One region of the Bacillus sp. M5A3_1b genome, then DNA from elsewhere that is predicted to be linked to it. Evidence: predicted binding sites of a transcription regulator. Region 1 holds the regulator's gene; each other region holds the start of a gene.
The links. Region 1 encodes LexA, which represses DNA repair genes until DNA is damaged. Its sites were predicted from a motif close to CGAACATATGTTCG; they were not measured.

Region 1 (7,752 bases):
GGAGTTTTTTTTTAGAGAAAAGGAAAACAAATCTAATAAATATATTAACTACAGAATTAGCTCGTGTAAGTTATGGGGTTAATTTAATTTTACAATTGTTAGCTGCTATTCTGTTTACATTTATACAGGTGGGGATTGCGTTTTTATTATCTCCTCAAATAACTATATTTGTTTTGGTCTTTGGTTTATTATTCTTGGTAGCTTCTCGTGTTTTTATAAAAAAAGCACGAATACTAGGCGGTAAGACCTCAGAATTGGCAAAAGACTATCTTTCTGGTATAACAGATCATTTTAATGGAATTAAAGATATAAAGAGTAATACTTTGGAAGCATCACGTTTAGATTGGTTACAATCTATAACAAAAAAGATGAGTAATGAGCAAATGGAGTATATGAGAATAAGATCAAACTCTCAATTGTTTTATAAAGTTTCAATGGCTATATTAATTGCATTTTTTTTATTATTATCAGTAAGTATGTTTCAAGCGCAACCCACCCAATTACTATTAATCATCCTCATTTTCTCCAGACTATGGCCAAGATTCATGACGATTCAATCAAATTTAGAACAACTGGCTGCAAGTATTCCTGCTTTTAAGTCATTATGGGAGTTGCAAGAGGAATGTAAGGAAGCGATTGAAATGCAGGATATACATCAACAAAAACATATAGAGCGGATTCGTATAAAACAAGGTATGGAGTGTAAGGATGTTTACTTTCGTTATAATAAGCAAGAATCTTTATACGCACTTCAAAATATTAATGTGCAAATTCCAATAAACAGTATGACGGCCATTGTGGGGCATTCTGGTGCAGGCAAAAGTACATTAATTGATGTATTAATGGGATTAATCCAGCCAGAAAAAGGTCAAGTGTTAATAGATGGTACGCCCCTTACAACTGATAATTTATTGTCATTAAGGCGGGCTATTAGTTATGTACCACAAGATCCTTTCTTATTTAATGCAAGCATAAGAGAAAATTTATTGATGATTGAGCCAAATGCAAGTGAAGAACAAATTTGGTCTGCATTAAATTTTGCGGCCGCCGCTGAATTTGTACAAACGCTTCCTAAAGGGCTTGATACACTAATTGGGGATCGAGGAGTAAGGCTTTCAGGTGGTGAACGTCAACGACTTGTACTAGCGCGGGCTATTTTAAGAAAACCGTCGATTTTAGTATTAGATGAGGCTACGAGTGCATTAGATACTGAAAATGAAGTGAAAATCCAATCAGCAATAGAAAGGTTGAAAGGAACAATGACAATTATTGTGATTGCGCATCGTTTATCTACTATACGCAATGCAGATCAAGTCATTGTCTTAGGAAAAGGTGAAATTGTCCAAAAAGGTGAATTTAATCAATTGGCTAAAGAGAGAAAAGGTGTATTTCGAAGTTTGTTAGGGTCACAAATGGAAGTTGGTTCTTAGAGAGGAAAGAGTGAATGAATTTTTGTATTCATACAGTTCGAATCGAATAAAAGCCTGAGTGATGGCCAGTTATAACAGGGCATTATTCAGGCTTTTATTTGTACGTTTTCTAAATTTAGGGAGTAAATATAAATGAGTACCTTGCAATGAATAATACTAAGTGGTATATTATGGATATAATGGGTACCGTGTATTGAATAGTACTGAAATGAGAAAGGGGGATTGACTTTGAACGTTCAGTTTAAAAAAGGCGTGTTAGAACTGTGTGTTTTAGCACTTGTGAAACGTAAAGATTGTTACGGCTATGAACTTGTTCAGCAAATCTCAAATAAATTTTTAATATCGGAAGGGTCAGTGTATCCTTTATTACGTCGTTTAACGAAAGAAGGATATTTTCAAACGTATTTAAAAGAATCTACAGAGGGACCGCCTCGTAAATATTATCAACTAACTGAGCAAGGGGAAACGCAACTGAATTTGTTAGTAACGGAGTGGCGTGATTTTGCAAAAGGCGTACAAGAAATTATTGAAGGGGTGGAATGGGATGAGTAAAGAACAGTTTCTTAAAGAATTATCAAGTCATCTTAGAAAGTTACCGGAAGAAGAGAGGAAAGATATTTTATTTGATTATGAAGAGCATTTTCAGTTTGGAATAGAAGAAGGAAAAACTGAATCGGAAATAATAAAGGGCCTTGGCTCTCCGAAAGTAATTGCAAAAGACTTACTTGCTTTGTATCGCTTTGACGAAATGAAAAAGGACCCATCAACTACCAATATAACAAGGGCTGTTATGGCAGCGATTGGACTTAGTTTGTTTAATTTTATTATTGTGTTAGGCCCGTTAGTTGCAATTATTGCTTTTATATTTTCCTTCTGGCTCGGTGGAATTGCTAGTGTAGTGACACCATTTTTCGTTATTGGAAAAGTATTTATGGGTACTTTTATATGGTTGGATTTATTCGTTAGTATAACGTTTGTTGGGGTAGGTTTGTTGTTATGTATTATCGCTTATTATAGTACGAATTGGTTTAAAAAGTTATGCGTACGTTATGTACTATGGAACTTCAAAATGATAAAAGGGGAGTAGATGATGAAGAAAATATTGTTAGTAGCTATCGCTTGTATCATTATTGGAGTAATAGGGATTTCACAAACATATGAAAAAGCCGTGCAAACTGCAGAAGAAGGAAATAAAGAAGACGTAATTAAAAACGAAACACTAAAAAATATAGAAGTTAAGTTAGATGCTGGGGATATTGTTGTCCAAAAATCTCCCGACTCTTCTTTTTATGTAAAGCAATCAGGAGATGTACGTAAACACGAGGTTCGTATTGCTGAAGATGGTGACACATTAAAAATTATTGGGGAAAGAGAAAAAGGTGCTTCATTTGATTTTTCTTTTTACGATTTTAGATTTCAAACGTCTACAATAACTCTCCTTGTGCCTGAACGTTCATACCAAGAGATAAAAATAAATTCATCAGCTGGACAAATAGAAATAAGTGATGTGAAAAGTGACTGTGTAAGTGTTGGGACACTCGCTGGAGAAGTAGATTTGAAAAATGTCACAGCAAAAAGTGTGGAAGGATCTTCAAAAGCTGGTGAGGTGAGCTTTAAGAAGGTAATAGGAAAAGTAACTGTGAAGTCGGCTAGCGGGGAAGTGCATATTATGGATCATGATCCTAAATATGATGTAGAGGCAAGTTCAACCGCTGGGGATGTAGATATTACTTTATTAGAAAAACCACAAGATGCAGTTATAACGGGGCAAAGTGCTGCTGGCGAAGTAATGATTTTTAATGAAGAAAATAAAAATATAACAATTGGCAATGGTAGTAAAAAGATTAGTGGTAAAACAGCTGCTGGCGATGTGACGATTGAAACTCGTTCATAAGAAATAAAATGTATGGAAATCTATCAAAATACAAAAAAAGAAGATAATTACCGTATATAAATAAGGTAATTATCTTCTTTTATTATTCTTAATGTAAATCACGATATACGCCAATTACTTTTCCGATAACTGACACTTGTTTTAAAATGATAGGTTCTAATGAAGAGTTTTCCGGTTGTAGACGGAAATGGTCTTTTTCTTTATAGAAACGTTTAACAGTTGCTTCGTTATCTTCTGTTAAAGCGACTACAATTTCACCGTTGTATGCAGACTGTTGTTGGCGAACAACAACTAAATCCCCATCGAAAATACCAGCTTCAATCATACTATCTCCGGAAATACGTAACATAAATACTTGGTCTGCTCCAGCGACAATGCTAGCTGGAAGTGGGAAATGATCTTCTACACTTTCAACTGCTGTAATAGGTAATCCAGCAGTAACTTTTCCGATAATTGGAACTTGAATAACAGATTGTGTCTCTGTATCCATTCGGTTGTCACCTAAAATTTCAATTGCTCGTGGTTTTGTTGGATCGCGTCGAATATATCCTTTTTCTTCTAGTCGTGATAAATGTCCGTGCACTGTAGAACTAGAAGCGAGGCCGACTGCTTGACCGATTTCACGTACGGAAGGTGGATATCCTTTTTCTTGTACTTTTAGCTTAATAAAGTCGAGAATGTCTTGCTGGCGTTTCGTTAACTTCTCCATGTTTTCTAACACCTCGTTTTCTTTCATTTTTCTTATTAATAAGTATAACATGCGAAAAAACATTCTACAAACATAAGTTCGAACGAAAGACGAATTTATGATACACTATAAGGAAAATATAGTGAGAAAGAAGGGTTCAAAATGAATGCAATTATTTATGCACGTGTGAGCACAACAAAAGAAGAACAGGAAACATCATTATTGCGTCAAAAAGATGAATTATTGCATTTAGCTGAGCGCTATCAAATGAATGTTGTAAAGGTGATTGAGGAGCAGGCTAGTGGTTATACAATTGAACGTGATGGCATATTAGAAGTGCTAGATACAATTCGCGATGAACAAGTTGATGTACTTCTCATACAAGATGAAACGCGGCTTGGTAGAGGGAATGCAAAGATTGCATTAATGCACTGTTTACATAAAGAGGGAATAAAAGTATATACGCATACGCATAATGGAGAATTAGAACTCTCTGACTCTGATTCGATGGTACTAGATATAATTGGGATTGTTGAAGAGTATCAAAGAAAGATTCATAATTTGAAAATTAAACGTGGTATGCAACGTGCAGTAGAAAAAGGTTATCGTCCAGAAAATAATTTGAAGAATCGTCATTTAAGCGTAGGACGAGAGAAGAAAGAAGTGCCGATTGAGGAAATTGTACGTTTGCGCAAGAGTGAACTTACTTTCGAAGAAATTGCGGCAACGCTTCGCGGCTTTGGTCATAATGTTTCAAAAGCGACTGTACATCGTAGATATGTAGAATATACAAAGCAATTGCTTGATAAAGAGGACTAACTATTGTATGATAATAATCAGTTTTGAGTAAAAGGGGGATTCGAGATGCAAAGTCACGAACTCATTGAACGCATTAACTTCTTAGCGAAAAAAGCAAAAGCTGAAGGCTTAACTGAAGAAGAACAACGTGAGCGCCAATCGCTACGTGAACAATATTTAAAAGGATTTCGTCAAAATATGTTAAACGAACTTAAAGGAATTAAAGTTGTTAACGAAGAAGGTACTGATGTTACACCGGCGAAATTAAAGGCTTTAAAAAAGCAAGATAATGCAAAATTAAACTAAAAGATGGGCGAAGCCCATCTTTTTTATTTATTATATCGGTTATTTAATAACTTTCCAGTTATTGTTGACTGATGCCTCTATCTTTTTGTGCTTCAATATATAGTTAGCGATAAGTTCAGACATATCTGTTGGTATGTCTTTTATTACGGGCTTATTTTGAAACATAAAGAAGTTTCCTCCGCCGCTTGCGCGATAATTATTCATAACGACGTCATATTCTTCATTCATATGAAGAGGAGCGCCTTTATACTGTAAAGATTCTACTCTCTCGCCAATAGGTTTGGAAATGTTTAATACGTACGAAATCCCTTCCCACATATCGTAATTATAGTGTTGTGGCTTCGGTTCTATGAAGGTAGGGTTTACGATGATAGTTCCATCTGCATGTAATGTGAAATAAGAAGCAGAAAGTTCAAGGGCGTTTTTTATATCTGCTCCAGTTATTCTAATTACTTTTAATGTATTTGGATAAATATAATTAGAAACGATGTCACGCATTGTTACATGACCAGGGAAACCTGGAGATGTATTATGGAATAAGCTTGTACAAGAAATAGAAACATTAGCTATATCCATCTGTATCTTATTTATGAATTCAATAAAAGGATGGTCTTGCAAACGAGTTTGCATAGCGTCTGAAATTTGCATATCCCCATAGATTAGTCCAATAGGTTGATCGAGCCAATTTTGTGTTTTCTCTTCATAATCGGTAACCAAGGAAAGCATATGTTGGTCCGCCACAATTCCTCGCACGGGCAATAATTGTGAATAACTCTCTTTTTTTACCCATTTTTGTTCTGTTTTCTCGAATGTTACTGTTATTTTTCCGACGGAGTGTCCATTGCATCCAGTCTGTAAAACTGTTACACCATTTATTACGGTGTGAGCGATTTCCCGGTGTTGATGGCCTGTTAGTAAAATATCTATGCCTTCAATTTCATAGCACATTGCATAACCTTGGTTTTCACCTGTTAAAACTTCAGTCGGTACCCCGGTTTGTAAATCGCGTTCAAATCCTCCATGATACGCTACGACTAGTAAATCTGGTTGTTCTTGTTCGCGAATGTAAGAAACCCATTTTTTTGTTGTTTCTAATGCATCTTCAAATTGTAGATCTTGAATGTGATGAGGTTGTTCCCAATTAGGAATGTAATGCGTTGTTATCCCTAAAATAGCAATTTTTATATTTGATTCAATATGTTTTATTATATATGGTTTCCCGAAATAAGGTTCTTTTCTGTTTGTATCTAAAATATTTGCTGATAGATACGGGAAGTTCGCAGTAGAAATAGCATGATTTAATACGTCCATTCCATAATTAAATTCATGATTCCCGATAACTGCAGCATCATAACGTAAATAGTTCGCTAATAAGGACATTGGATTTTGCTTATCTTTTGCATATGTAGCGTAATGATAAGTAAAGGGTGTTCCCTGTATGAAGTCACCGTTATCAATTAAAAGAACGTTTCTGTTTTGGGAACGTTCTTTTTTTATAAGAGTAGAAATTTTAGCTAAACCAATTTCAGCTTTGGAGTTATCTTGGTAGTGAATTGGATAAACAGTACCGTGTATATCACTTGTTAATAAGATGTTTAAAGTTACAATTTGTTTTTGATTCAATATCATTCACCTTTTCTATTGTTATCTACTAGTTAAGCATATCAAATATATGAAGAGAATTTTAATGAGAATGTATAGAATGTGTAAAGATTCTGTAAATAAGCAATTATTAATAAAAATGTGTGATATATTTCTTCATGTTTACGGAAGGTAATTTATAACAATAAAAATGGAGGCTTTAATATGTTGAAAAAAGTTTTTGCAATGAGCACGACAGTTGTACTGGCGGCGGGATTATTAAGTGGCTGTGGAACGAAGGAATCTAGTGCAAGTAAAACTGAAGATACGAAAAAAGGTTATGTACCGAAGACGTTAAATGTACAATTTGTTCCTTCTCAAAATGCAGATACGTTAGAGGCGAAGGCGAAACCATTGGAAAAGCTATTAAGTGATAAATTAAATATCCCGGTAAAAGTTAGTATTTCAACGAATTACAATACAATTGTAGAAGCGATGGCATCTAAGCAAGTAGATGTAGGCTTTTTACCTCCAACAGCATATGTGCTAGCACATGAGAAAAAGGCTGCAAACGTAATTTTACAAGCACAACGTTTTGGGGTAGATGATGAAACCGGAGCTCCTACAAAGGATTTAGTAGATTTTTATAAATCTGAGTTTGTAGTGAAGAAAGATTCAAATATTAATAGTGTAAAAGATTTAAAAGGTAAAAAAATTGGTTATCAAGATGTAACGTCATCAGCGGGATACGTATGGCCTGCAGCTGTATTGTTAAAAGAGGGGGTTGATCCGTTAAAGGATGTGAAACCTGTTACATTAAAAGGTCACGATCAGTCGCTTATTGCTCTTTTAAATGGTGATGTAGATGCAGCTGTTGTATTCCAAGATGCTCGTAATATTGTGAAAAAAGATTATCCGAATATATTCGATCAAACAAAAATAGTGAAATTTACGGAAAAAATTCCAAACGATACGATTTCGGTACGCTCTGATTTAGATGAAGAGTGGAGCAAGAAATTACAGGATGCTTTCATTGAAATAGGAAAGAATGAGGA
Region 2 (7,752 bases), on a different contig from region 1:
GAGTTATCCCTAAAAATCGCCAAATATTTTGGGGTGAAGGTGGAGGAAATATTTACGCTAGAGTAAGGGGAGAAAAAATGAACGATACTAAAAAGTTATTTATCGGTGCGACTTTTGGATTGTTTTTGGGAGACATTGTAGTTCATAGTATGAATCCGGCTATACCAATTTTACCGCTCGTCGTGAGTAACGTTTTAGCAATTGTATTTTTAATGGTGTATTCGTATTACAAAAAGCGTAAGTACAAAAAAGAAGAACTTCCAGATATAGATGAGCGAGTAAATGAAAATATAAAAAAATATGTAAATGTCTCATTTATATTCGCGTTTCTATTGCTTATTGTTTATATTGTTGCGAGTAAAGCGATAGGCAGAGCTGTTATACCAGTGCAAGAAATATTTATGATATGTAGTTCCTTATTTGCGGGTAGTCTCATCATAGGAGTCATGATAGGGAAACGAGCATAGCGATAGGAGGAATGAAAAATGCAAGATGAGTTTGAGAGATTTCAGTCAGATAAAGCGTTTAAATATGTAGGGTTATTTTTTTCGATTAGTTTAGCGATATGGAGTTTATATAATTTAATTGTTGATGGAAATGCTGGTATGCCGTTTGTTTTATTTGTACTAGGGCAGTGGGTGTATTTCCTCGTAAACTATTGGCCGAAGTGGAAATATAGAAATCAAAAAGAGGCTGATCATGTATGAGTAAACAAGATATTATACGGTTCATAGGCAGTTTATTTTTAGCGGGTCTTATTTTAAATGTGAGTTTAATGATTTTAAGTATTTCGTGGGGAACAATCTTCATATCGAATGTAGCACTAGTCATTTTATATAGTATTGCGGAATATAGAGAACAGAAGCGTTTGAAAGAAGAGGGAGTACCGTCGATTGATGAGCGAGTTGTGAATAAGATGAAGTCATATTTTACGATTAGTATTACAAGCTTCGTGTTCTTGTTCATTATGTATCTTTGTGTAAATAAGTATTTAGATAGGCAAGCAGTACATGTAAATGAGTTATTATATATTGTCATTTTTGGTTTATTAATAAGTATGGCATCGACGAGTGTGTTAGCAACAAGGAATAGGTAGAAAAAAGGGGAACTGGGATGGGATTACCGGTATTATGTGTCGCTACGGCTATTTTTGCTTTGTTTTGGGGAATGCAGAATTTCTCTCGTAATCCAGTACCGAGTATTTTTATTATGCTTGGTACTGTAGGTTTATCATATTATTTATTAGTTTCAGCTCATTATCATAAAACAGCAACGAGTGTTGTTGTTGGCGCACTTATTTTATTTTGTGGGCTTGCTGTACAAAAAGGGTTATTTCCGTAAAAGCTGTTTATACAAAGAGTATAAACAGCTTTTTGTATTTTTTTACAAAAGGCTTGAAAGTGACGTTACGTCATCTTTTATAATGAAGAGGAAGAGGTGATGGTAGTGATTTCAATACAACAATTGACGAAAGAAACAGGGGTAACAGTACGTACATTACGTTATTATGATCAAATAGATTTATTAAAGCCGAGCGGGAAAACAGAAGGCGGGCATCGTTTATATAGTGAAGCTGACGTAATAAGGCTGCAACAAATTTTATTTTTAAAGGAAATGGGATTTTCATTAAAAGAGTCTGCGAATATGTTAGTAAAAGGTGAGCTTAACTTAAAGGATTCGCTTGAAAAACAACTTAGATTTGTAAAGGAAGAACAAAAGAAATTCAATCGAATGGAGCGCGTATTACAAGCTGTTGTTTATTCGGTAGATGTGGAAGGGGAACTTGATTGGAAAGTTATGTTTGAACTGATCCAGCTTTCGAAACAGTCGTCTCGTATACGTGAAATATTTCAAAATGAAGTATTTTCAAAGGAAGAACAAAAATTGCTTCATAACTTGCCAAATATGAGTGAAGAAGATCCGAATGTTTTAGAATGGGTAGATTTATTAAAGCAATTACGTACTTTTATGAAAGACGGCAAAGAAGCAGCGAGTGATGAGGTACAAGGGGCAACGAAGAGATTAATGCAGAAATGTTTAGAAATGGCCAATGGTGACGAAGCGTTTTTAGATAAGTTATGGGAAGTTAGAAAATCGAAGGAAGATTCACAGAAAATGAGCATGTATCCAATTGAAGAAGAACTTTTATTATATATGGAAGAAGCTTTTCGTATATATGATGAAAAGGAGATGGATAAATGAGTATACTTGCAGAATATCGTTGGTATTTTTTAATTGGGGCAGAGATTGTATTTTGGTTATCGGCTATCGGCTTCTTTTTACTTCGTTACGGATTCCGTTTGAAGAAGGCGAGCTTTATTATGGGGATTGTACTCCTCGTAAATGAAGTGTTTATTTTAACCTTAGGGGTAGTGGACTATTATCAAACAGGGAAGTTCTCTAACTTTCAAATCATTACGGTAATTATTTTATTGTATGCAGTTTTCTACGGGAAAAAGGATTTGAAGAAGCTTGATATGTTTGCGCAAAAGCTAGTTGCGAAATGGCGGAATGAACCAGCGCCAACTATGGAAGAGCACGTAGAATTAACAGGTATGGCCTATGCGAAACAGGAAATAAAAAATTGGTTATTACATCTTGTTTTATTCGTTGTTGCGCATATTTTCTTTTTCTTTCTGTACGGTTTTGTCCCGTTTGAACAATGGCATAATTGGTTAGAAACGGGGATTGTTTTAAATGAAAAAGCAAGTCGTGTTAGCCAAGTTTGGGCGATTATACTTTTAGTGGATACAGTTATTTCATTTTCATATGTTCTTTTCCCAAAGAAGGAAAAAGAAAAAGAGAAGCTACTTTCATAGAGGAAAGTAGCTTTTTCTAGTATACCAATAGTTTGTATAGGAGAGGATAACAATAGGAAAAACAGGTTTTATATGCTTATTTCTCTTTAGTTTAGTAGCATGCTCACAACCTAACATTGACATTGATAAGAAGAATGATGTCATTGTAAAGAGAGCAGTAATTTCCAATCTAGATAATTTTGAAAAGTTCGTTTTGAATGTTGACCAAGGGAAAGTTGATAAAATAAGAATTGTGCAGTATACCCATGAAGGTGATCCGATTTTTCAAACGGTAGAGCATAGTGAGAACGATATACTTTATGTGTTAGATAATAGAAAAGACCAATTTGCTGGTGAGCATAAAGGATTACATAAAGATAGTTGCAAAAGTATTGTTAAAGAGCAGGGAGAATTAGAAATCACTTATAGGTTAATAGATTGTACGAGTAAAAATGGGCGCAATGGATATGATTTATTATATGTACCTAAAAAATAGAGTTAGTAGAGGAAGGAAGTTTTTACTCCTTCCTTTTTCTATGTATATATTGTCGAAAATTTTACCGAATATCTGTTCGTTTTCTTGGTTTTTTTATGAGCATTCGTGGTAAAATGGGAATACAGATTTTTTACGAGGAGGTCGGTTTTGTTTGGAACATCAATTTGAAATTATCTCAGCTTATTCCCCGCAAGGTGATCAGCCGGTAGCTATAGAAAAGCTTGTAGAGGGAATTAATAGTGGGAAGAAAAAGCAAGTGTTGCTTGGAGCAACAGGAACGGGTAAGACATTTACGATTTCAAATGTCATTAAAGAAGTGCAGAAGCCAACACTTGTTATGGCTCATAATAAAACGTTAGCAGGACAGTTATATAGTGAGCTGAAAGATTTTTTTCCGAATAATGCAGTTGAATATTTTGTTAGTTATTACGATTATTATCAGCCAGAAGCGTATGTGCCTCAAACAGATACGTTTATTGAAAAAGATGCGCAGATTAATGATGAAATCGATAAATTGCGTCACTCAGCAACATCTGCACTATTTGAACGGGATGATGTGATTATTGTTGCGAGTGTTTCGTGTATATATGGTTTAGGTTCTCCAGAAGAATACCGCGAGTTAGTTGTTTCACTTAGAGTTGGTATGGAAAAGGACCGCAATCAATTGCTTCGTGAACTTGTTGATGTGCAGTATGGACGTAATGACATTGATTTCAAGCGTGGTACATTCCGTGTGCGCGGAGATGTAGTTGAAATCTTCCCAGCATCACTTGATGAGCATTGTATTCGAATTGAATTTTTTGGCGATGAAATCGATCGTATTCGCGAAGTAAATGCGTTAACAGGTGAAGTATTAGCAGAACGTGATCATGTAGCAATCTTCCCAGCATCTCACTTCGTTACACGTGAGGAAAAAATGAAGGTCGCTATTGAAAATATAGAAAAAGAATTAGAAGAACGTTTAAAGGAATTAAATGATAATGGCAAGTTGTTAGAAGCGCAGCGTATAGAACAGCGTACACGTTATGATTTAGAAATGATGCGTGAGATGGGCTTTTGTTCAGGGATTGAAAATTATTCCCGTCATTTAACACTTCGTCCGGCGGGTGCAACGCCATATACGTTAATAGACTATTTCCCGGAAGATTTCTTAATTGTTATGGATGAGTCACACGTATCAGTACCACAAGTAAGAGCGATGTATAACGGGGACCAAGCACGTAAGCAAGTACTTGTGGATCATGGGTTCCGTTTGCCATCAGCTTTAGATAATAGACCGCTTACGTTTGATGAGTTTGAAGGAAAAACGAATCAAGTTATTTACGTTTCGGCAACGCCAGGACCGTACGAGTTAGAGCAGGCACCGGAGGTAATAGAACAAATTATTCGTCCAACAGGGCTTTTAGATCCACCAATTGATATACGACCAATTGAAGGGCAAATTGATGATTTATTAGGAGAAATTCAAGATCGCATTGCCAAAAATGAACGTGTATTAATTACGACTTTAACGAAGAAAATGTCAGAGGATTTAACAGACTACTTAAAAGATGTAGGAATTAAAGTGAATTATCTCCACTCTGAAATTAAAACGTTAGAACGTATTGAAATTATCCGTGACCTTCGCCTTGGTAAGTTTGACGTACTTGTCGGTATTAACTTATTACGAGAAGGATTAGATATTCCAGAAGTATCACTTGTAGCTATTTTAGATGCTGATAAGGAAGGGTTCTTGCGTTCAGAGCGTTCATTAATTCAAACAATCGGTCGTGCAGCACGTAATGAAAACGGCCGCGTTATTATGTATGCAGATCGTATAACAAGATCAATGGGAATTGCAATTGAAGAAACGCAGCGCCGTCGTACTATACAAGAAGCTTACAATAAAGAGCATGGTATTACGCCGAAAACGATTCAAAAAGGCGTGCGTGATGTTATCCGTGCAACGACAGCTGCTGAAGAACCGGAAACATATGAAGCAGTACCAGCTAAGAAGATGACGAAAAAAGAGCGTGAAAAGACAATTGCGAAGATGGAAGCAGAGATGAAAGAAGCAGCAAAAGCGTTAGATTTCGAGCGTGCAGCTGAATTAAGAGATTTACTATTAGAATTAAAAGCGGAAGGGTGAACAGAGTGAGCATAAGCAAGGATTTTATTGTCGTAAAAGGTGCTAGAGCACATAACTTAAAAAATATTGATGTAACCATTCCGAGAAATCAGCTTGTTGTTGTGACGGGATTGTCTGGTTCAGGGAAATCATCATTAGCGTTTGATACGATTTATGCAGAAGGGCAACGCAGATACGTAGAATCGTTATCTGCGTATGCGCGCCAGTTTTTAGGACAAATGGATAAACCTGACGTGGATACGATTGAAGGTTTATCTCCAGCGATTTCAATCGATCAAAAAACGACAAGTCGTAATCCACGTTCAACAGTTGGAACGGTAACGGAGATTTATGATTATTTACGTTTATTATTTGCGCGAATTGGTACGCCAATTTGTCCGAATCATGGTATTGAAATTACATCACAAACAGTAGAGCAGATGGTAGACCGTGTACTTGAATATCCTGAACGTACGAAATTACAAGTGTTAGCTCCTATCGTTTCTGGGCGTAAAGGTGCACATGTGAAAGTGCTTGAAGATATTAAGAAGCAAGGGTATGTTCGTGTACGTGTTGATGGTGAAATGTTAGATGTATCTGAAGATATTGCGCTAGATAAAAATAAGAAGCATTCCATTGAAGTTGTAATTGACCGTATTGTTGTAAAAGAAGGGATTGCAAGCCGTCTTGCGGATTCTCTTGAAAGTGCATTAAAGCTTGGCGGGGGCCGAGTGTTAATTGATGTAATGGGAGAAGAGGAACTTCTATTTAGTGAACATCATGCTTGTCCGCATTGTGGTTTTTCAATCGGAGAATTAGAGCCGCGCATGTTCTCATTCAACAGTCCATTCGGGGCATGTCCTTCTTGTGATGGACTTGGTTCAAAGTTAGAGGTAGATTTAGAACTTGTCATTCCGAATTGGGATTTATCATTAAATGAACATGCGATTGCGCCTTGGGAGCCGACAAGCTCACAATATTACCCGCAGCTTTTACAATCTGTATGTAATCATTACGGTGTTGATATGGATATACCTGTGAAAGATATACCGAAAGATTTATTTGATAAAGTGTTGTACGGAAGCGGAGAAGAAAAAGTTTATTTCCGCTATGTAAATGAATTTGGTCAAGTAAAGGAAAATGAGATTTTATTTGAAGGTGTTATTCCAAATATCGAACGTCGTTATCGTGAAACGAGTTCTGATTATGTTCGTGAGCAAATGGAGAAATATATGGCAGAGCAAGCTTGTCCGAAGTGTAAAGGTGGACGCTTAAAGCCAGAGAGTTTAGCTGTTTTCGTTGGTGATAAAACGATTGCTGATGTAACGAAGTATTCTGTTCAAGAAGTACAGGAATTCTTCTCGAATGTGGAGCTAACGGAGAAACAACAAAAAATTGCTCATTTAATTTTAAGAGAAATCCAGGAGCGCGTTGGATTCTTAGTGAACGTCGGTTTAGATTATTTAACGTTAAGTCGTGCCGCAGGAACTTTATCAGGTGGTGAGGCGCAGCGTATTCGTTTAGCGACACAAATCGGTTCTCGTCTTACTGGCGTACTTTACATTCTTGATGAGCCTTCAATCGGCTTGCATCAGCGCGATAACGATCGTCTTATTCGTACGTTGCAAGAGATGCGTGATTTAGGGAATACGTTAATTGTCGTTGAACATGATGAAGATACGATGATGGCTGCTGATTATTTACTTGATATCGGACCTGGTGCAGGTATTCACGGTGGTCAAGTTGTATCAGCGGGTACGCCAGCTGAAGTGATGCAAGATGAGAATTCGCTAACAGGGAAGTATTTAAGCGGTAAAGAGTTTATTCCAGTTCCACTTGAAAGACGTAAAGGTGACGGACGTAAAGTGGAAATTGTCGGTGCAAAAGAGAATAACTTAAAGAATGCAAAGATGTCATTCCCGCTTGGTACGTTTGTAGCGATAACGGGTGTATCTGGTTCCGGTAAAAGTACGATGATTAATGAAGTACTATATAAATCATTAGCGCAAAAGTTATATAAAGCGAAAGCGAAGCCAGGTACTCATAAAGAAATTAAAGGTCTTGAACATTTAGATAAAGTAATTGATATTGATCAATCGCCAATCGGGCGTACACCACGTTCTAATCCAGCGACGTATACAGGTGTATTCGATGATATTCGTGATGTGTTTGCACAAACGAATGAAGCGAAAGTGCGTGGATATCAAAAAGGACGTTTCAGCTTTAATGTAAAAGGTGGACGTTGTGAAGCGTGCCGTGGTGATGGAATTATTAAAATCGAAATGCACTTCTTACCAGACGTATACGTTCCGTGTGAAGTTTGTCATGGTAAACGTTATAACCGCGAAACG
Region 3 (7,752 bases), on a different contig from region 1:
AAAGCCTACTTTATCACCGAATTTATAGCTCGCATCTAATTTACATAAATCCTCATATAAATAATTACGAACCGCACCTTTTCCATTTGTTGTCCGGTCCACTGTTTCATCATGAATGACGACAACTTTTCCATCTTTCGTTAATTGAACATCAAGCTCAATTCCATCTGCTCTAAAAGATTCAGCTGCTTCAAATGAAATCATTGTATTTTCTGGGTACGTTCCCGCTGCACCACGATGTGCAAATATAAGAGTCATCCTCACTCCCCCAATCTTATGCTATACTATACGAAAAAGGAGGTACTTCTATGAAACCATTACAAATTTCTCCAGACACTGCAGTCCGCCTATCAAAAGCATTAGGTGTTCCACTTGAACAACTTATGCATATGCCGCAGCACATTCTAATTCAAAAGTTAGTTGAATTAGAAAAACAAAATAAAGACGAGGAATAATACAGTCCTGTTTTGCAGGGCTTTTTATTATTTTCTATTATATCACGGATGACTTCCCTACTAAAATCCTTTGACAGATATACTATGATTCCATTTAATCTTTTTTTCAAACATTTATAATCAATAAATTAAACCCCCTCTTTTAATAAAAGAGGGGTTTCTTACTACTCATTTCAGTTACTCAAATTATGCATGTTTCTTTTCTTTATTAAAAATCATAAACAATTTATACAACCCTAAAGAAGCTGGAATATTCATAAATACAAATACTTCATAAGTATAATGAGGAGCTGTTTCCCATAGTAATAAGAAAGTAAACACCCCTAACGTACTAATCATCGCAATTCGTATAACTTCCGATTCATTTTCATCTTTCTTTTTATAAAGTATAACAGCCGCCAGAACAGCTACATAAACAAATAATTTGATAACATACGAATATACAGTAACGATTTTATACTTCGTTGTACTATAGTTCGATACGTAATTAGTTATCGTGTCGTTCTTCTGCTCAAACCATTGCCCAATACGGTACATGGAGAACTGACTTGATACCCATTCTCTAGTTATTTTTTCATTTTTAATTATCTTTAAAAAAACTCACTTATATGTAATATTACTAAAAACAGGATTTATCTTCCATGATATCAAATGATCTCTTGTTCTCAATAAAATAAAAAGACCAACGAATTCTAAAATTCATTGGTCATTAAATAAAAAGTTCATTGGTTTTACATTTAATATCGAGTATAAATTTAAAGAATGATTAAGCTTTACTAAAACTTAAATCCCTTACTATCTTTACTCTCAGCTAGCCTTATGTTCAAGTCTCAACTTATCCGCAACCATTGCGATAAACTCGGAATTCGTAGGTTTTGCTTTTGACATGGATACTGTATAACCGAATAAGGACGAAATAGAATCAATATTCCCACGACTCCATGCTACCTCAATTGCGTGACGGATTGCACGCTCGACGCGGCTTGCTGTTGTATTATATTTCTTCGCGATATCTGGATACAATACTTTCGTAATAGATCCAAGTAATTCGATATCATTATACACCATAGAGATTGCTTCCCTTAAGTACATATACCCTTTAATATGAGCAGGCACACCGATTTCATGAATGATACTCGTAATGCTCGCGTCTAAGTTTTTCGGTTTTCCATCTATTGTAGTTGCTGAACGGAAAGATGGAAGTGGACGTTTAATGGTAGCGTTCGCCTTACCGCTCACTTGACGAATATGACTCGTTAAATTCTCCATATCAAATGGTTTTAATATGAAATATGAAGCACCTAAGTCAACAGCTTTTGTCGTCACATCTTCTTGTCCAAATGCTGTCAACATAATTACGCTAGGCTGTCTTAGCCTTTCAATATTTCGCATTTTCTCTAGTACAGCTAAACCATCTAAATGTGGCATAATAATGTCTAAAACAAGTACATCCGGCTGCTTATCATTTAATAAATTTAAACACTCTTGACCATTATAAGCAGTACCGATTACTTCCATATCATCTTGAGCAGCTACGTAACTCTCTAGCATTGATACTAATTCTTTATTATCATCTACAAGACAGACTTTAATTTTCTCCACAGCTTTTCCTCCCTTACCGAATCGATTCTCCGACATGTGTATCCTTCTAGGCTACATGAATTGTTCGACAATTGTGTGAAAATTCCCTTTTAAAGTTTGTTACTTTCCGATAAAATCACAAAAAAATATGTTTATCGTTCATTTATTCCCTTTCGCAACACATTCCATCATAGAAATACAACGAAACGTTCAACCCTTTTCTTTTATTTTACAACAAAAAACACCTCTTGCGGAGCTTTTACAAAATTTCAACGAATTTTTCAAAAGAAAAGCGAGCTAATTAATAATTAGCTCGCTTTTCTTTCTTGTTCATAAATGTTAATTCCAGCCTCATGTAACATCCATTCAATATGAACACCATATCCTGACGTTGGATCATTTACAAATACATGTGTAACAGCACCAATTACTTTCCCGTTTTGTACAATTGGACTTCCGCTCATGCCTTGTACGATACCACCCGTTTTCGCTAATAAACGTTTGTCTGTTACTTTTATTACCATGCCTTTTGTAGCTGGAAACTTTTGCGGTACTGTACTTACAACTTCAATATCAAACGCTTCCACTTTATCTTTATCAATAACTGTTAATATTTTTGCCGGTCCCTCTTTTACTTGATGAGATAGTGCAATAGGCATCGCTTTATCCATTACGCCATTTGGTATATTTGTATTCAATTTCCCGAATATACCAAATGGACTATTTATTGTAATATTACCAATCACTTCACGATCTGGTGAGAACCTCGCTAATTTCTCTCCTGGATTCCCATGACTACCTCTTTCAATTGATGTAACTGTCGAACGCATAATTTGTCCATCTTCGACTTGAATCGGCTTTTTCGTATCGTTATCAGAAATGACATGACCAAGTGCCCCATATTTCATAGAATCAGGATGAACAAATGTCATTGTTCCGATTCCAGCTGCCGAATCACGAATATATAAACCAATACGATAAGACGATTCTCCACTGTCTTTTTGTGGTGTTAACTTAGTGCGGATATGTTTTCCATCTCTTAACAAAACAAGATTAAGCGGTTCACCTGTTTCACCACTATTATGAATAAATGGTGCTACATCACTCATTCTTTCAATTGTTTTACCATTAATTTCAGTAATCATATCTCCAATTTGCACACCAGCTGTTTCACCAGGAGATACTTTCCCTTTTTCAGTTTGAATTAAATGATGGCCTACAACAAGTACCCCTTTTGTATTTAACTTCACACCAATTGATTGTCCACCTGGAATAACTTTAAAATCTTTCAATACTTTCACATTTACTTTTTTCACTGGAAAACCAGCAAGCTGAAACACCATATCTGCTTCACCATTTTGATGAGGATTTACCATAAGTCCTTGTTTTTGTTCATTGGAACTTACTGTAAACACATGACGATCTGTAGATGAAGCGTGAAAAACTGGTAATGAAGCTATTTCTGATTGTTGCCCTTCAAAAACAACAAGTTGCTTCGGGGATGAAATAAACGTCCGAAGCGGTTTAAAACACCCAATAAAAACTAAAGAAACAAGGAGACAAAGACCTATTATTTTGCGAAATCTTTCTAATCTCAATTTGTTCACTCTCCTCGCTCCTACCCCACATTCAGCCTCTTGGCTTCACTTTTTAATCTCTCCTTGCAGTGCTTTATTTATAACCGGAAGAATTAAGAAATCATTATTTGAGAAAAAAAGCTATCCATTACTGGATAGCCTCTGCTGTCTGTTTAAAATGATGCGCTTGCGTAAGTAATTCTTTCGCATGTTCTGTCGTTAAATCTGTAATTTCCACACCAGAAATCATTCGAGCTATTTCTGTTACTTTATCCTCCATAGTTAAAACGGTAACTGATGTAATTGTCCGATCATTCGCTACTTGTTTTCGAATAAATAAATGTGAATCCGCCATTGAAGCTACTTGAGGTAAGTGCGTAATACAAAGTACTTGCGAGTTTACTGATACACGATAAATTTTTTCCGCAATAGCCTGTGCAACCCGACCACTTACACCAGTATCCACTTCATCAAAAATAACAGATGCAACACCTTGATGCTTAGAAAAAATGCTTTTTAAAGCTAAAATAATACGAGATAACTCTCCGCCAGAAGCGACCTTTGAAAGTGGTTTTAGCGGCTCACCTGGATTTGTTGAAATATAAAATTCCACATGATCGTAGCCATCCGCCGTAAGTCTTACCGGGGCACCCTCAACAAGAGGCTCTTCAGCATTTCCTTCTCTCTTCATGATTCTCACTTCAAATTTTGTTTTCTCCATATATAATTCTTTTAATTCCTGATGAATGGCATTTGTAAGATGCTCTGCAAGCTCATGACGCATATTACTTAACGACGTTGCTTCTTGCAGAATAACACTTTCTAATTCCTTTAATTGCTTCTTCGTCGTTTCAATATGAACGTCTTTATTTTCAATCGTAAAAATTTCTTGTTCAATTTTATCAGCATACGCTAAAATCTCTTCTACAGTATTTCCATATTTTCTCTTTAGCATACGAATTTCATTTAAACGCGTTTCAATTTCGTCTAAACGCTTCGGATCATATTCCATCATATCGAGCTTTTCTCTAAGTTGATATGCAACTTCTTCTAATAAGTAGTAGCTATTTGCAATTGAATCATGATTTTCTTGATAAACTTCATCTAAATGTGTAATACTCTCCATTTGTCCCATTGCGCTTCGTACATTATCTAACCCTTGTCCGTCAGCGCTTAATGAGCGATATGCATCGCCTAATGCTTTGTAAATTTTTTCGAAATTAGAAATTTGCAATCGTTCTTCAGTTAATTCAATTTCTTCATCCATCTTTAAATCCGCCTTACTGATTTCTTCATGCTGGAATTGAATTAAATCTAAGCGATGCGCCATTTGTTGTTCATTTTCACTTAACGATTTTAACTGTTTTTTTAATTTCTCATAGTCAGCGTATACATTTTGATATATACCCAATTGTTTGACAATGCGATCTCCATCAAAATGATCAAGCATAAACATATGACGCTCTTCATTCATTAAATCTTGTGTTTCGTGCTGCCCATGAATATCAACAAGTGTTTTTCCAATTTCCTTTAATATACTAAGGGTGACCAGTTTCCCATTTACACGACATACACTTTTTCCGTTTGCAGCGATATCACGCTTCAAAATAATCATGCCGTCTTCTATTTCTATATCCAACTCTTCTGCCTTTTCAATACACGGATGCTTATCATCTTCTACATAAAATAGCCCTTCTATCTCAGCTTTTTCTGTTCCGTATCGAACAAATTCCGCTGAACCACGGCCACCTACAAGTAAACTAATCGCATCAATAATAATCGATTTTCCGGCCCCTGTTTCACCACTTAAAACCGTTAACCCTTTTTGAAAAGAAATATTTAATGCCTCAATAATAGCAAAGTTTCTAATCGATAATTCCGATAACAATGCCCCATTCACCTCGTTATAAACTAATCCCCTATTAAGGGCTTTTCTCAGTTCTTCATTCAAATAGTCAAACTATATGTTTGTATGTATAAATTACTTTTCTAACCGCTCCATTGTACCAAACATTCGTTTTACGGGTCAATCCACCTATTTTCTAATTTTATTCAAAGAAAATATTATATTACAATTAAGAATTAACATTTTTAACCAATAAAAAAATCCTGTTCACTTTCCACTTTACAGAGGAAAGCAAACAAGATCTTTTTTTACAACATATTTAAGAAACGATCAGAGACAACACCTGTATCTTCAGGTGTACGGCAAATAATTAAGCAAGTATCATCACCACAGATGGTTCCGATGATCTCATCCCACTCTAAATGATCAATAAGTGCTCCAAGTGAATGAGCGTTACCAGGCAGTGTTTTTAGCACAAGCATATGTCCTGCCGTGTCTAATTTTACAAATGAATCCACTAGATTGCGTTTTAATTTTTGTAACGGGTTAAATCGTTGATCTGCTGGCAAGCTATATTTATAGCGCCCATCATGTAATGGCACTTTCACTAAGTGCAGTTCTTTAATATCGCGCGATACTGTTGCTTGCGTTACATTAAATCCCTCATTACGTAAAATATCAACTAATTCATCTTGTGTTTCAATTTCTTTGTTCGCAATAATTTCCCTGATTTTAATATGGCGCTGACCTTTATTCATACATTTGCACCTCACACTATCTCTTACCATAGTTTAAACATTGGTATACTTCACTTATTTATGTTAACTTATAATTCGTTGCTTGTACACAATTGTTTTTACAATCATTATACAATTACAACAAAAAGAGGAACAACATATGTTATTCCCCTTTTCCTTTTTGTTTTAGGACATCATGCGCCTCTGTAACTACTTGCTCAACAGAAACTGGAGAATGATTTTCGCCATTCTCACGTTCACCATGCCATTTCAGATGAATTAAAAATTCAATATTACCATCCCCACCCGTAATTGGTGAGAATGTTAAACCTTCTACGTCGTATCCTTCTTTTATAGCAAAGTCGACAATCATTTCTACGACAGCCTCATGTACTTTTCGATCACGAACGATACCTTTTTTCCCAACTTGCTCTCTTCCAGCTTCAAACTGTGGTTTAATTAACGCTGCTACATCCCCATTAGGCATAAGCATTGTTTTTAAAACCGGCAGTATAAGCTTTAATGATATAAATGAAACATCGATACTAGCAAATTGCGGTAAACCACGTTCTAAGTCTGCTGGTGTCACGTAACGGAAGTTTGTCCGTTCCATTACGACAACACGCTCATCTTGACGCAATTTCCACGCAAGTTGATTGTATCCTACATCTAATGCATAAGATAATTTCGCTCCGTTTTGAAGCGCACAATCTGTAAAGCCACCAGTTGATGAACCAATATCTATCATAACTTTATCTTGTAAATCCAGGTGAAATGTCCCCAATGCCTTTTCAAGTTTATAACCACCACGGCTTACATACGGCATAACTTGTCCCTTCACCGTAATCTCTGTATCTTGTGGGATCTTCTCTCCTGGCTTATCAAGTCTCATCTCATTCGCATATACAAGTCCGGCCATAACGGCGCGTTTTGCTTTCTCACGTGTTTCTATAAGTCCTCGCTCTACTAATAGTACATCTACTCTTTCTTTTTTTGCACTCATTTGTTACGCCCTTTTTTGTTTTGATGGAATCATTGTATGAATACGGTCTACAACAGCATCTGTCGTTAAACCAATTTCTTCTAATAATTTTGTTACACTACCGTGCTCTATGAAACGGTCTGGAATACCCATTCGTTCAATTAACGCACTATGGTACCCGTTCTCAGACGCAAATTCAACTACTCCCGTTCCAAAACCACCAATTAAGCAAGCTTCTTCAATCGTTAAAATCGGTATATTTTTCCCTAAGAGATCATGTAAATATGCTTCATCCATCGGTTTAATAAAGCGAGCATTCACTACTTTCACTGAAACTCCAGCCTTTTCAAGACGCTCAGCTGCTTCCATTGCCATTGGTATTGTCGTACCAAATGTTAAAATAGCCGCTTGTGTACCTTCTTTTAACGTTTCCCAAGTACCGATTGGAATCGCCTTTAATTCTTCATCCATATGAACACCAAGTCCATTACCGCGCGCATAACGTAATGCGATTGGTCCATCTTCATATTGCATCGCCGTATATACTAAATGTTGCCCTTCATTTTCATCTTTC

Region 2: a site for LexA is predicted at 3,360-3,373, ahead of uvrB (excinuclease ABC subunit B). Genes of this name have one in related genera too.
Region 3: a site for LexA is predicted at 5,621-5,634, ahead of recN (DNA repair protein RecN). Genes of this name have one in related genera too.

What each region holds. Positions count from the first base shown of each region.
Region 1 covers NZ_JBKEZY010000014.1:80,890-88,641, forward strand. Annotated here, with positions in the region: gene ACLBWW_RS26285 (ABC transporter ATP-binding protein) at 1-1,430, shown strand, start outside; gene ACLBWW_RS26290 (PadR family transcriptional regulator) at 1,659-1,982, shown strand; gene ACLBWW_RS26295 (DUF1700 domain-containing protein) at 1,975-2,517, shown strand; gene ACLBWW_RS26300 (DUF4097 family beta strand repeat-containing protein) at 2,518-3,324, shown strand; gene lexA (transcriptional repressor LexA) at 3,413-4,033, opposite strand; gene ACLBWW_RS26310 (YneB family resolvase-like protein) at 4,175-4,831, shown strand; gene ACLBWW_RS26315 (DUF896 domain-containing protein) at 4,877-5,116, shown strand; gene ACLBWW_RS26320 (bifunctional metallophosphatase/5'-nucleotidase) at 5,156-6,739, opposite strand; gene ACLBWW_RS26325 (phosphate/phosphite/phosphonate ABC transporter substrate-binding protein) at 6,923-7,752, shown strand, end outside.
Region 2 covers NZ_JBKEZY010000003.1:232,908-240,659, reverse strand. Annotated here, with positions in the region: gene ACLBWW_RS10975 (helix-turn-helix transcriptional regulator) at 1-66, shown strand, start outside; gene ACLBWW_RS10970 (hypothetical protein) at 78-467, shown strand; gene ACLBWW_RS10965 (hypothetical protein) at 486-707, shown strand; gene ACLBWW_RS10960 (hypothetical protein) at 704-1,096, shown strand; gene ACLBWW_RS10955 (hypothetical protein) at 1,114-1,341, shown strand; gene ACLBWW_RS10950 (MerR family transcriptional regulator) at 1,441-2,202, shown strand; gene ACLBWW_RS10945 (hypothetical protein) at 2,199-2,819, shown strand; gene ACLBWW_RS10940 (DUF4362 domain-containing protein) at 2,866-3,294, shown strand; gene uvrB (excinuclease ABC subunit B) at 3,446-5,422, shown strand; gene uvrA (excinuclease ABC subunit UvrA) at 5,434-7,752, shown strand, end outside.
Region 3 covers NZ_JBKEZY010000001.1:475,014-482,765, forward strand. Annotated here, with positions in the region: gene ACLBWW_RS02445 (glycerophosphodiester phosphodiesterase) at 1-258, opposite strand, end outside; gene ACLBWW_RS02450 (YycC family protein) at 309-455, shown strand; partial or broken gene ACLBWW_RS02455 (hypothetical protein) at 642-1,034, opposite strand; gene spo0A (sporulation transcription factor Spo0A) at 1,263-2,057, opposite strand; gene spoIVB (SpoIVB peptidase) at 2,345-3,643, opposite strand; gene recN (DNA repair protein RecN) at 3,762-5,501, opposite strand; gene argR (arginine repressor ArgR) at 5,768-6,217, opposite strand; gene ACLBWW_RS02480 (TlyA family RNA methyltransferase) at 6,360-7,199, opposite strand; gene dxs (1-deoxy-D-xylulose-5-phosphate synthase) at 7,203-7,752, opposite strand, start outside.